Regions from separate parts of the Kitasatospora sp. NPDC086801 genome, predicted to be linked through region 3. Evidence: riboswitches for the same ligand, from Rfam matches in the RefSeq annotation. Region 3 holds a riboswitch; each other region holds the start of a gene.
What was found. Region 3 has a riboswitch for cobalamin ahead of ACIPLC_RS06560 (FecCD family ABC transporter permease). Riboswitches for the same ligand answer to the same signal wherever they lie in the genome.

Region 1: another riboswitch for cobalamin. It lies ahead of metE (5-methyltetrahydropteroyltriglutamate--homocysteine S-methyltransferase); the one in region 3 lies ahead of ACIPLC_RS06560 (FecCD family ABC transporter permease).
Region 2: another riboswitch for cobalamin. It lies ahead of ACIPLC_RS26375 (HoxN/HupN/NixA family nickel/cobalt transporter); the one in region 3 lies ahead of ACIPLC_RS06560 (FecCD family ABC transporter permease).

Annotation. Positions count from the first base shown of each region.
Region 1 covers NZ_JBIVAX010000036.1:46,254-49,516, forward strand. Annotated here, with positions in the region: gene metE (5-methyltetrahydropteroyltriglutamate--homocysteine S-methyltransferase) at 1-1,282, opposite strand, end outside; cobalamin riboswitch at 1,447-1,669, opposite strand; gene ACIPLC_RS29075 (serine hydrolase domain-containing protein) at 1,950-3,218, shown strand.
Region 2 covers NZ_JBIVAX010000029.1:80,377-83,639, forward strand. Annotated here, with positions in the region: gene ACIPLC_RS26365 (Fpg/Nei family DNA glycosylase) at 1-702, shown strand, start outside; gene ACIPLC_RS26370 (ArsR/SmtB family transcription factor) at 815-1,198, opposite strand; cobalamin riboswitch at 1,280-1,494, shown strand; gene ACIPLC_RS26375 (HoxN/HupN/NixA family nickel/cobalt transporter) at 1,526-2,638, shown strand; gene rpmG (50S ribosomal protein L33) at 2,753-2,917, opposite strand; gene rpmB (50S ribosomal protein L28) at 3,043-3,263, shown strand, end outside.
Region 3 covers NZ_JBIVAX010000003.1:317,474-320,736, forward strand. Annotated here, with positions in the region: gene ACIPLC_RS06545 (CGNR zinc finger domain-containing protein) at 1-405, shown strand, start outside; gene sodX (nickel-type superoxide dismutase maturation protease) at 402-773, opposite strand; gene sodN (superoxide dismutase, Ni) at 1,090-1,485, shown strand; cobalamin riboswitch at 1,573-1,711, shown strand; gene ACIPLC_RS06560 (FecCD family ABC transporter permease) at 1,801-2,883, shown strand; gene ACIPLC_RS06565 (ABC transporter ATP-binding protein) at 2,883-3,263, shown strand, end outside.

The DNA.
Region 1 (3,263 bases), on a different contig from region 3:
GCTGGGGGTAGGCCTGCGCCCGCCGGGCGTCGGCCCCGGTCACGGCGGCGGTACGGGCGCGGACGGCCGGGTCGTGGGTGATCGGCGACTTGGCGCGCGAGGCGAGGTCGGCGCGGTTGGCGGCGAGGTCGGCGGCGATCGCCCCGGTGCCCTCGCGCAGGCCCCGGGCCAGCAACGACGCCTCCCTCGCCTTCTGCTTGGCGAAGGCGAGCCAGCGCAGGATCTGCGGGTCGACGTCGCGTTCGGCGGCGGCGTCCAGCGGCACGTGCAGGAGGGAGCAGGACGGCGCGACGTCGACCCGCTCGGCGAGGCCGAGCAGGGTCGCCAGGGTGGCCAGCGACTTCTCCAGGTCGTTGATCCAGATGTTGCGGCCGTCGACCACCCCGGCGACCAGCCGCTTGCCGGGCAGCCCGCCGACGGCGGCCAGATCGTCCAGGTTCCCGACGGCCGGGCCGGTGAAGTCCAACGCCAGGCCCTCGACCGGGGCCTTGGCCAGCACCGGCAGGGCCTCGCCCAGACGGTCGAAGTAGCTCGCGACCAGCAGCTTCGGACGGTCGGGCAGGCCGCCCAGCTCACGGTAGGCGCGGGCGGCGGCGTTCAGTTCGGCCGGGGTGCGGTCCTGCACCAGGGCGGGCTCGTCCAGTTGGACCCACTGCGCCCCGGCCGCCTTCAGGTCCGCCAGCAGCTGCGCGTAGACGGGCAGCAGCCGGTCCAGCAGGGTGATCGGCTGGAAGTCCTCGGCGACACCGGGGGCCGGCTTGGCGAGCAGCAGGTAGGTCAGCGGGCCGACCAGGACCGGCCGGGCTTCGTGGCCGAGCGCCAGTGCCTCCCGGAATTCCCCGACGGCCTTGTCCGGGTTGGCCGTGAAGACGGTGTCCGGGCCGAGTTCGGGCACCAGGTAGTGGTAGTTGGTGTCGAACCACTTGGTCATCTCCAGCGGCGCGACCTCCTGGGTGCCGCGCGCCATCGCGAAGTAGCCGTCCAGCGCGTCCGCCTCGACGGCCGCCCGGTGGCGGGCCGGGATCGCGCCGACGGCGACCGTGGTGTCCAGCACGTGGTCGTAGAACGAGAAGTCGCCGGTGGGCACTTCCCGGACACCGGCCTCGGCGAGCTGCGCCCAGTTCTCCCGGCGCAGGCCGACCGCGGTGTCCCGCAGGGCGTCGGCGGTGACCGTGCCCTTCCAGTACCCCTCGATCGCCTTCTTCAGCTCCCGGCCCTGGCCCTGCCGGGGGTAGCCGTACACGGTGGCCCTGGTCGCCGCGGCTGCGGACTTCGCTGTCAAGGGACTCTCCTTCGCGAGTCTGTCTCCTCAAGTGCCCGGGGACGGGACGAGAGCGCGAAGGGATGACGAACCGGGCGGCGGCCGCCGTGGACGCGCGGGCCCGATCCGCCTGGTGTGTTCGCCGACCCGCCCTCGAGGTCACCGGGATGTCCGCACGCGGAACGGTCCGCGGGCGGGCAGCGGGCAGGTCTTCGGACTCGTGGGCGCACCGGGCCTGTTGGCGTCCGGTACCTACTGGCCGTCGCTTCCCAGACCCGATCCGGGCCCAGTGCGTATGACGGCGGTCGTTCCCACTCACCGCTGCGGGGCAGTCCCGGATTCCCACCGGGTTCCCTCTTGCGACGCCCTGCCTGGCGGACGGGGCGAACCAGCTGCGCCGTCAGCTTAGGGGCAAAACGCGCGGGCCGAAGCGGAAATCGCGGCAGCTGTTCGCATGGTGAGACGCCGTCGCCTGGCCCACGGCGATCGCCGTGCGGGACGCGGCCGGACGCGTACGAGCTTCGGCGGCCGCCCGAACGGGCCGGCGCCCCGCTCCCGGAGCCGCCCCGGGCCCGGGAGGCGGCTGTGAGCCGGATCACCGTTGAGGTTGACCTCGGGTCAGGGCGGAAGCTCCTCTCAGCGGCACGACGCCGACCCGGGCAGCACCGATGCGAAGGAGCACACCACCATGTCCCTCACCTCTTCCGGCCAGCACGGGAGCACCCTGCGGACCCCCGCGTACGGCGCCGAGTCGCCGACGGCCGCCGCCGCCGGGCAGGACCGCCCAGGGCTACAGCAGGCGATCGAGGAGATCGTCGACTCCGGTTTCGTCGGGGTGTCGCTGCGCGTGCACGACGAGCGGGGCGAGTGGGTCGGCAGCGCCGGGGCCGCCGAACTGGGCGGCGCCGCGAAGCCGCCGGCGAACGGGCACGTCCGGATCGGCAGCAACACCAAGACCTTCACCGCGACCCTGGTGCTGCACCTGGTGGCCGAGGGCAGGATCGGGCTGGACACCCCGGCGGCGGACCACCTGCCCGGGTTCGGGCTGGACGAGCGGATCACGGTGCGGATGCTGTTGCAGCACACCAGCGGGGTGTTCAACCACACCGGCGAGGTCTACGACGACGGGACGATCGTGCCGGGGATCGCCATCCCCTACAGCACCACCGGCAGGGAGTGGGTGGACGACCGCTTCAAGACCTACCGGCCGCAGGAGCTGGTACGGCTGGCGCTGTCCAAGCCGGCCCGGTTCGAACCGGGGGCCGGCTGGAGCTACTCCAACACCAACTACGTGCTGGCCAGGCTGCTGATCGAGAAGGTCACCGGCCGCCCGGTCGCCGAGGAGATGCGGCGGCTGATCCTGGGGCCGCTCGGGCTGTCGGGCACCGTGGCGCCGGACGCCTCGCCGGAGATCCCCGAGCCGCACGCCCACGCCTACTACCGGTACGAGGAGGCCGGCGAACGGAGGACCATCGACATCACCCGCCAGAACCCCTCCTGGATCTCCAGCGGCGGCGACATGATCTCGACCACCCGGGACCTCCACACCTTCATCTCCGCGCTGCTGGGCGGCAGGCTCCTGCCGGCCCCGCTGCTGGCCGAGATGTGCACCCCGCACCCGACGGGCATCCCGAACATGGACTACGGCCTGGGCGTGTTCGTGGTGAAGACGGACGGCGGCGGCACCGTCATCTCCCACAACGGCGCCGCCGTGGGCCACGCGGCGCTGATGTACAGCACACCCGACGGCAGCAAGACCCTGACCGCCGCGCTGAACTGCGTGGACGACGCCGATCTGTCCATCGGCGGGGCGTTCCAGGCGGCGATGCACCGGCTCGTCGACGAGGTGTTCTGCGGACGAGGTGTTCTGCGGCGGGCAGGCCGATCCGGCCCGGCCGACGCTCTGAGGTGCTCCGCTCAGCCGCCGAGCTCGAAGGAGTCGACGAGATCACGGTAGCCGCCGAGGTCACGGTAGCCGCCGAGCTCGAACACGGGGCAGGAT
Region 2 (3,263 bases), on a different contig from region 3:
AAGGCGATCGACGGGCAACTGCTCACCGGGGCCGAAGCCGTCGGCAAGCACCTGTTCCTCGGCTTCGAGGAGGGCGCCTGGGTGCACGTCCACCTCGGCCTCTACGGCGGCTTCACCTTCGGCACCGGCCCCGCGCCCGAGCCGGTCGGCCTGGTCCGGCTGCGGCTGGCCAACGACGACGGCTACGCCGACCTGCGCGGCCCCAACACCTGCGCGCTGGTCACCGGCGCGGAGAAGGCCGCCGTCGCCGCCCGGCTGGGCCCCGACCCGCTGCGCGCCGACGCCGACCCGGAGGCCGCCTGGCGCCGGATATCGGCCAGCCGGACGACGGTCGCCGCGCTGCTGATGGACCAGAAGGTGCTGGCGGGGGTGGGCAACGTCTACCGGGCCGAGGTGCTGTTCCGCCACGGGATCGACCCGCACCGCGCCGGCCGCGACCTCACCCGGGGCGAATGGGACGCGATCTGGGCCGACCTGGCCGCCCTGATGCGCGAGGGCGTCGGCGCGGGCCGGATCGACACCGTCCGCCCCGAGCACACGCCCGAGGCGATGGGCCGCCCGCCGCGGGTCGACGACCACGGCGGCGAGGTGTACGTCTACCGGCGGGCCGCGATGCCCTGCCTGGTGTGCGGCACCGACGTCCGCACCGAGCAGCACGCCGCGCGCAACCTGTTCTGGTGCCCCGCCTGCCAGGCGGCCTGACCGGGTTCGCCGCTTCGCCGGGCAACCGGCCGACCGCCCACCGCCACCACGGGGTTGACGCCCTCCGGCCGTCGACGAACACCCGGCCGGGCCCGTCCTCCGGGAGAGCCGGTCAGCCGGTTGCCGCGCTGGGCTCGTGGTGTTCGGCGGCGGCGCACGCGTCGAGGAGGGGGCGCAGGGCCTCGTCCACGAGCCGGTAGCGCACGATGCGCCCGTCCTTGTCCCCGGTGACCACGCCCGCGGTGCGGAGCAGCCGCAGGGCCTGGGACACGGCGGGGTCGCGCATGCCGGTGGCGACGGCGAGATCGGTGACGGCGAGCGGGCCGGCCCGGTGGAGGGCGAGCAGGAGGGCGAGCCGTCCGGGGTCGGCGAGCAGGGAGAACCGCTCGGCCCAGGTGCGGACATGCGCGGGGTCGCCGATCGCGGCGATGGCCTCGCAGACCCGGTGTCCGTCGATGGTGCGGTGGCCCGCGCGGTCGGCCGGTACGAGATGCATGCGCACATTGTTGCAGGAGGGGGCCTGTGATCCTGGACACCTGCGCGGGTGCGCAGCCTTGCAAGGGTGGGTCCTGGCCCCTACGGTGTTCCCCGCCGTGGTGCTCGGGAAGACCGGTGACGGATCCTCAGGGGTCCCAGTCCGGAGCGGCCCTCGCCACTGTGATCGGGCCGTCGTGATCGTCGACGACGGAGAGACGTCCGTACCCACGACGCCACTGGGTGCCTCGCGCACCTGGGAAGGCGGGTACGGGATCCCCGTAAGCCAGGAGACCGGCCACGGCATCTCACGAAGTGTTTCCACGAGGTGCTGGAGCGTGACCCGAAGATGACCATGCCCGAAACCGCCGCCGCCGAGGCGCCGGCGACACCGCCCGTGCTGCCCACGTTCCGCTGGAAGCGCGAGGACACCATCCGCACGGCCGGGCTGATGGGGGTGATCCTGGCCATGCACGTGGTGGCCTTCGGAACGCTCGTGTTCCTGGTCGCGCCCCACAACTACGCGGTCGGCACCCAGGTCTTCGGCGTGGGCCTGGGGATCACCGCGTACACCCTCGGCATGCGGCACGCCTTCGACGCCGACCACATCGCGGTGATCGACAACACCACCCGCAAGCTGATGGCGGACGGCAAGCGCCCGGTCTCGGTCGGCTTCTGGTTCGCCCTCGGGCACTCCTCGATGGTGGTGCTGATGGCCGCCCTGGTGGCGGGCGGTGCGCAGTTGGCCAGCACGCTGATGGACGACGACTCGACCACCCACAAGTGGCTCGGGATGGTCGGCACGACGGCCTCCGGCGCGTTCCTCTACCTGATCGGCGCGCTCAACCTGGCCGCGCTGCTCGGCATCCTCAAGGTGTTCCGGGCGATGCGGGCCGGGTCGTACGACGAGGCGCAGCTGGAGGAGCACCTCGACTCGCGGGGCTTCATGGCCCGGGTGCTGAACCGGGCGACCCGGTCGATCACCCGGCCCGGGCAGATGTTCCCGGTGGGCATGGTGCTGGGGCTGGGCTTCGACACCGCGACCGAGGTCACCCTGATGGTGATGGCCGGGTCGGGCGCGGCGGCCGGGCTGCCCTGGTACGCGATCGTCTGCCTGCCGCTGCTGTTCGCGGCCGGGATGAGCCTGTTCGACACGCTGGACGGGACGTTCATGAACTTCGCGTACCAGTGGGCCTTCGCCAACCCGGTCCGGAAGGTGTACTACAACCTGACGATCACCGGGCTGTCGATCGCGGTGGCCTTCGTCATCGGCACCATCGAACTGGTCGGCGTGCTGCACGAGAAGCTCGACCTGACCGACCCGGTCACCGGCTGGATCGCGGGCATCTCGCTGGACAACGTCGGCTACGCGATCGCCGGGCTGTTCGTGGTGGTCTGGGCCGCGGCGATCGCCTACTGGAAGCTGGCCCGGGTGGAGAAGCGCTGGGCGGCCGCCGAGTAGCGACGGCTGCGATCAGCGAAGGCAGCGAGCAGCGACGGCGCCTCCCCCCGGGATCCCGGGGGGAGGCGCCGTTTCGTCGCTGCGGGTCGGTGCCGGTCGTCGGGCGGGCGGGGTTCAGCGCTCTTCGCGGAAGTCGACGTGCCGGCGCGCGACCGGGTCGTACTTGCGCAGGACCATCCGGTCCGGGTCGTTGCGGCGGTTCTTGCGGGTCACGTACGTGTGGCCGGTGCCGGCGGTGGAGCGGAGCTTGACGACGGGGCGCAGTTCACTGCGGGCCATGGGTGTCCTCCCGGGTGGGCGGGGTGTTCGGGGCCGGGGCGAAACCGTACACCGAAATGGAAGTCATTTTCATCTGGTGTAACGTGAGCTCCGTCCCGCCCATTCCCGGACACCAGGGAGCACCCATGTCCGCCCACTGCCAACTCACCGGCCGCCGGCCCGGCTTCGGCAACGCGATCTCGCACTCGCACCGCCGCACCCGCCGCCGCTTCGACCCCAACATCCAGCACAAGCGCTACTGGCTGCCCGGCGAGGGCCGGTACGTCCGGCTCACGCTCAGTGCCAAGGGCATCCGCACCATCGACGCGATCGGCGTCGAGGCCGCCGTCGCCCGCATCCGCGCCCG
Region 3 (3,263 bases):
GGGGTCTTCGAGGCCGCCGCCGAGGGCGACGAGATCCGGGGCGTCGACCTGCTGAACAGCCTGCTGATGGAGTACCCGGTCAGCCCGCTGGTCTCCGGGCACGACTACCTGGACGACGCCGGCCGGCCGCGCTGGCACCTGCACCTGGCCGACAACTCCCCGACCGCCACCGCCCACTTCAGCGCGGTCGCCTGCATGGGCCTGGCCGTCCACCTGACCGAGCTGGGCGCCGACCGGCTCGGCATCTGCCAGGCCGCACCCTGCCGCAACGCCTACCTGGACACCTCGACCAACCGCTCCCGCCGCTACTGCTCGGACCGCTGCGCGACCCGCGCCAACGTCGCCGCGTACCGGGCCCGCAAGCGCCAGGAGGCCGAGGCCGCGGCACTCGGCGCCACCGGCTAGGGCGCCTGGAGCTCCTCCGCCCAGACGCCCAGGCGGCGGGCCAGGCCCGGCACCCGGGCCTGGCCGGTGGTCAGCAGCAGCCGCTCCAGCCGCCGCCCCGGCGCCAGCCAGGCCGGGCGCGGGCGCAGCCGCAGCAGCACCCGGCCGAGCACCAGGTCGTCCGGCACCGGGCCGTAGCTGCGGCTGTCGCTGTCCACCGGCCGGTTGTCGGACAGCAGCCACCAGCCCCGCTGGCGCCGCTCGGCGGCCCGCTTCACCACCAGCAGGTCCTGCTGGAAGGGGTGCCGGAAGAGCACCACCGCGCCGGGCCGGATCGGCGCGCCGTAGCGCACCAGCAGTTGGTCGCCCTCGCGCAGGGTCGGGACCATCGACGGGCCCGCCACGTCGACCAGCCCGAACGGCACCGCGCCGCCGCCCCGGCCCCGCCCCCGGGGTTCCGTGCCCACCGGTTCCGTGCCCGCTGGTTCCGTGCCCGCCGGTTCCGTGCTCCGCGCCACGACTCCTCCTCCCGGACCACCCGGTCCCAGTCTGCCGTACGGACCGTCACCCCGTTCGATCCGTTCGATGTCCGGATTACCCCGGTTGCGGGTCCGTCTTTTGCCCTAGGCCCATCGCCCGATCGCGAAACCCCGGGGACGGAAGGGTAATCTCGGGCGCGGGAAGACGATCTAAGGAAGGACTCCCATGTTCTCTCGTCTGTTTGCACCGCGCGCCACCGCTCACGCCCACTGTGACCTGCCCTGCGGCGTGTACGACCCGGCGCAGGCCCGGATCGAGGCCGAGTCGGTCAAGGGCACCCAGGAGAAGTACCAGGCCAACGAGGACCCGGCATTCCGCACCCGCGCCCTGATCATCAAGGAGCAGCGTGCCGAGGCCGTCAAGCACCACATCTCGGTGCTGTGGAGCGACTACTTCAAGGCCCCGCACTTCGAGAAGTACCCGCAGCTGCACCAGCTGATCAACGACACCCTGAAGGCCGCCTCGGCCGCCAAGGCGTCCACCGACCCGGCCACCGGCCAGGCCCTGCTGGACCTGATCGCCGAGGTCGACAAGATCTTCTGGGAGACCAAGAAGGCCTGAGCCTGACAGGTCGCCACCCGACCGCCCCCGTCCGCAGCGCCGGACGGGGGCGGTCGTGCGTTCACGCCCCATCCGATCCGGTAAGGGTTGCCTAGCCTGAGTGGCTGTTATGCTGCCAGGGCGTCCGAGGGGGAAGTCCGGTGTGAATCCGGCGCTGACCCGCAACGGTGAGCGCGGCCCCAGAACCGCGCCAGCCCGATCGCCCTCGGCCGCTGAACTCCCGACAACTCGCCGTGGACTGCGAGGGGATGGCGCCCGGGCCCGTGCCCGACCGGTGCCGCCCCCGCGCACCCGCGGCCCGAGGCAAGGCGCACCGTGAGCAGCACCGCAGCCGCGGGCAGTGGCGCAACGAGCCCGCCCGCCCGTCGAATACCCGCCGTCCCGCTCGCCGTCGGCCTGGCCGCCGCCCTGGTGCTCTCCCTGCTCTGCGGCGTGGCGCTGGGCGCCTCCGGGATCGGCCTGCCCCGCGTCCTGCGGCTGCTGGCCGCCGGGCTGACGGGCGGACGGCTGGAGGCGGACGAGGCCGCCGCCTACGCGATCGTCTGGGAGATCCGGCTGCCGCGCGCCGTGCTGGCCTCCGTGGTCGGCGCCGGGCTGGCCGCCACCGGGGTCGCCGTCCAGGCCCTGGTGCGCAACGCGCTGGCCGACCCCTTCGTGCTCGGCATCTCCTCCGGCGCGGCCGTCGGCGCCAACGCCGTGCTGCTGCTCGGCGCCTTCGCCTCGCTCGGGATGTGGGCGATCTCGGCCTCCGCGTTCGGCTCCGCGCTGGTCGCCATGGTGCTGGTCTACCTCGCGGCGCGAACGGCCTACGGGCTCACCCCGCTGCGGCTGGTGCTCACCGGCACCGCGCTGTCCTACGGCTTCTCCGCCGTCACCGCGCTGATGGTCTTCGCGGCCGCCCGCGGCGAGGCCGCCCGGGACGCCATGATGTGGCTGCTCGGCAGCCTCGGCGGCGCCACCTGGGGCTCGGTGCCGATCGCCGCCGTCACCGTGCTGGCCGGCCTGGCGTACCTGGCCTGCGCCGCCGGCCGGCTGGACGCGCTCGCCATGGGCGACGAGACGGCCGCCTCGCTGGGCGTGGACCCGGACCGGCTGCGCCGCGAGCTGTTCGTGGTGACCGCCGCCGTCACCGGCACGGTGGTGGCCGTCAGCGGGGCGATCGGCTTCGTCGGGCTGATGGTGCCGCACCTGGCCCGGATGCTGGTCGGCGCCGGGCACCGCCGGGTGCTGCTGGTCGCGCCGCTCGCCGGGGCGCTGCTGCTGGTCTGGGTGGACATCGTCTCGCGCACCCTGCTGGCGCCCGCCGAACTGCCGGTCGGGGTGGTCACCGCGGTGCTCGGGGTGCCCTGTTTCCTGCTGCTGATGCGCCGTCGCGGCTATTCCTTCGGAGGCCGCTGATGGATCTCTCCCTGGACTCCGTCTCGGTCGAACTGGCCGGCGCCCGGCTGGTCCACGACGTCGCCCTGGACGCCGCCGCCGGGCAGGTGGTCGGGCTGGTCGGGCCGAACGGCAGCGGCAAGTCGACGCTGCTGCGCTGCGTCTACCGGGCGCTGCGGCCGGCTGCCGGGGCCGTCCGGCTGGACGGCGCGGACCTGCACGCGCTGACCGCGCGCGAGGCCGCCCGGCGGGTGGCCGCGCTGCCCCAGGAGCACTCCGCCGAGTTCGACTTCACGGTGGCCGAGGTGGTCGCCATGGGCCGGCTCCCGCACCGGCGCGGACTGGGCGGACCGAGCCGGGGCGACCACGCGCGCTGTACGGAGGCGCTGCGCAAGGTCGGC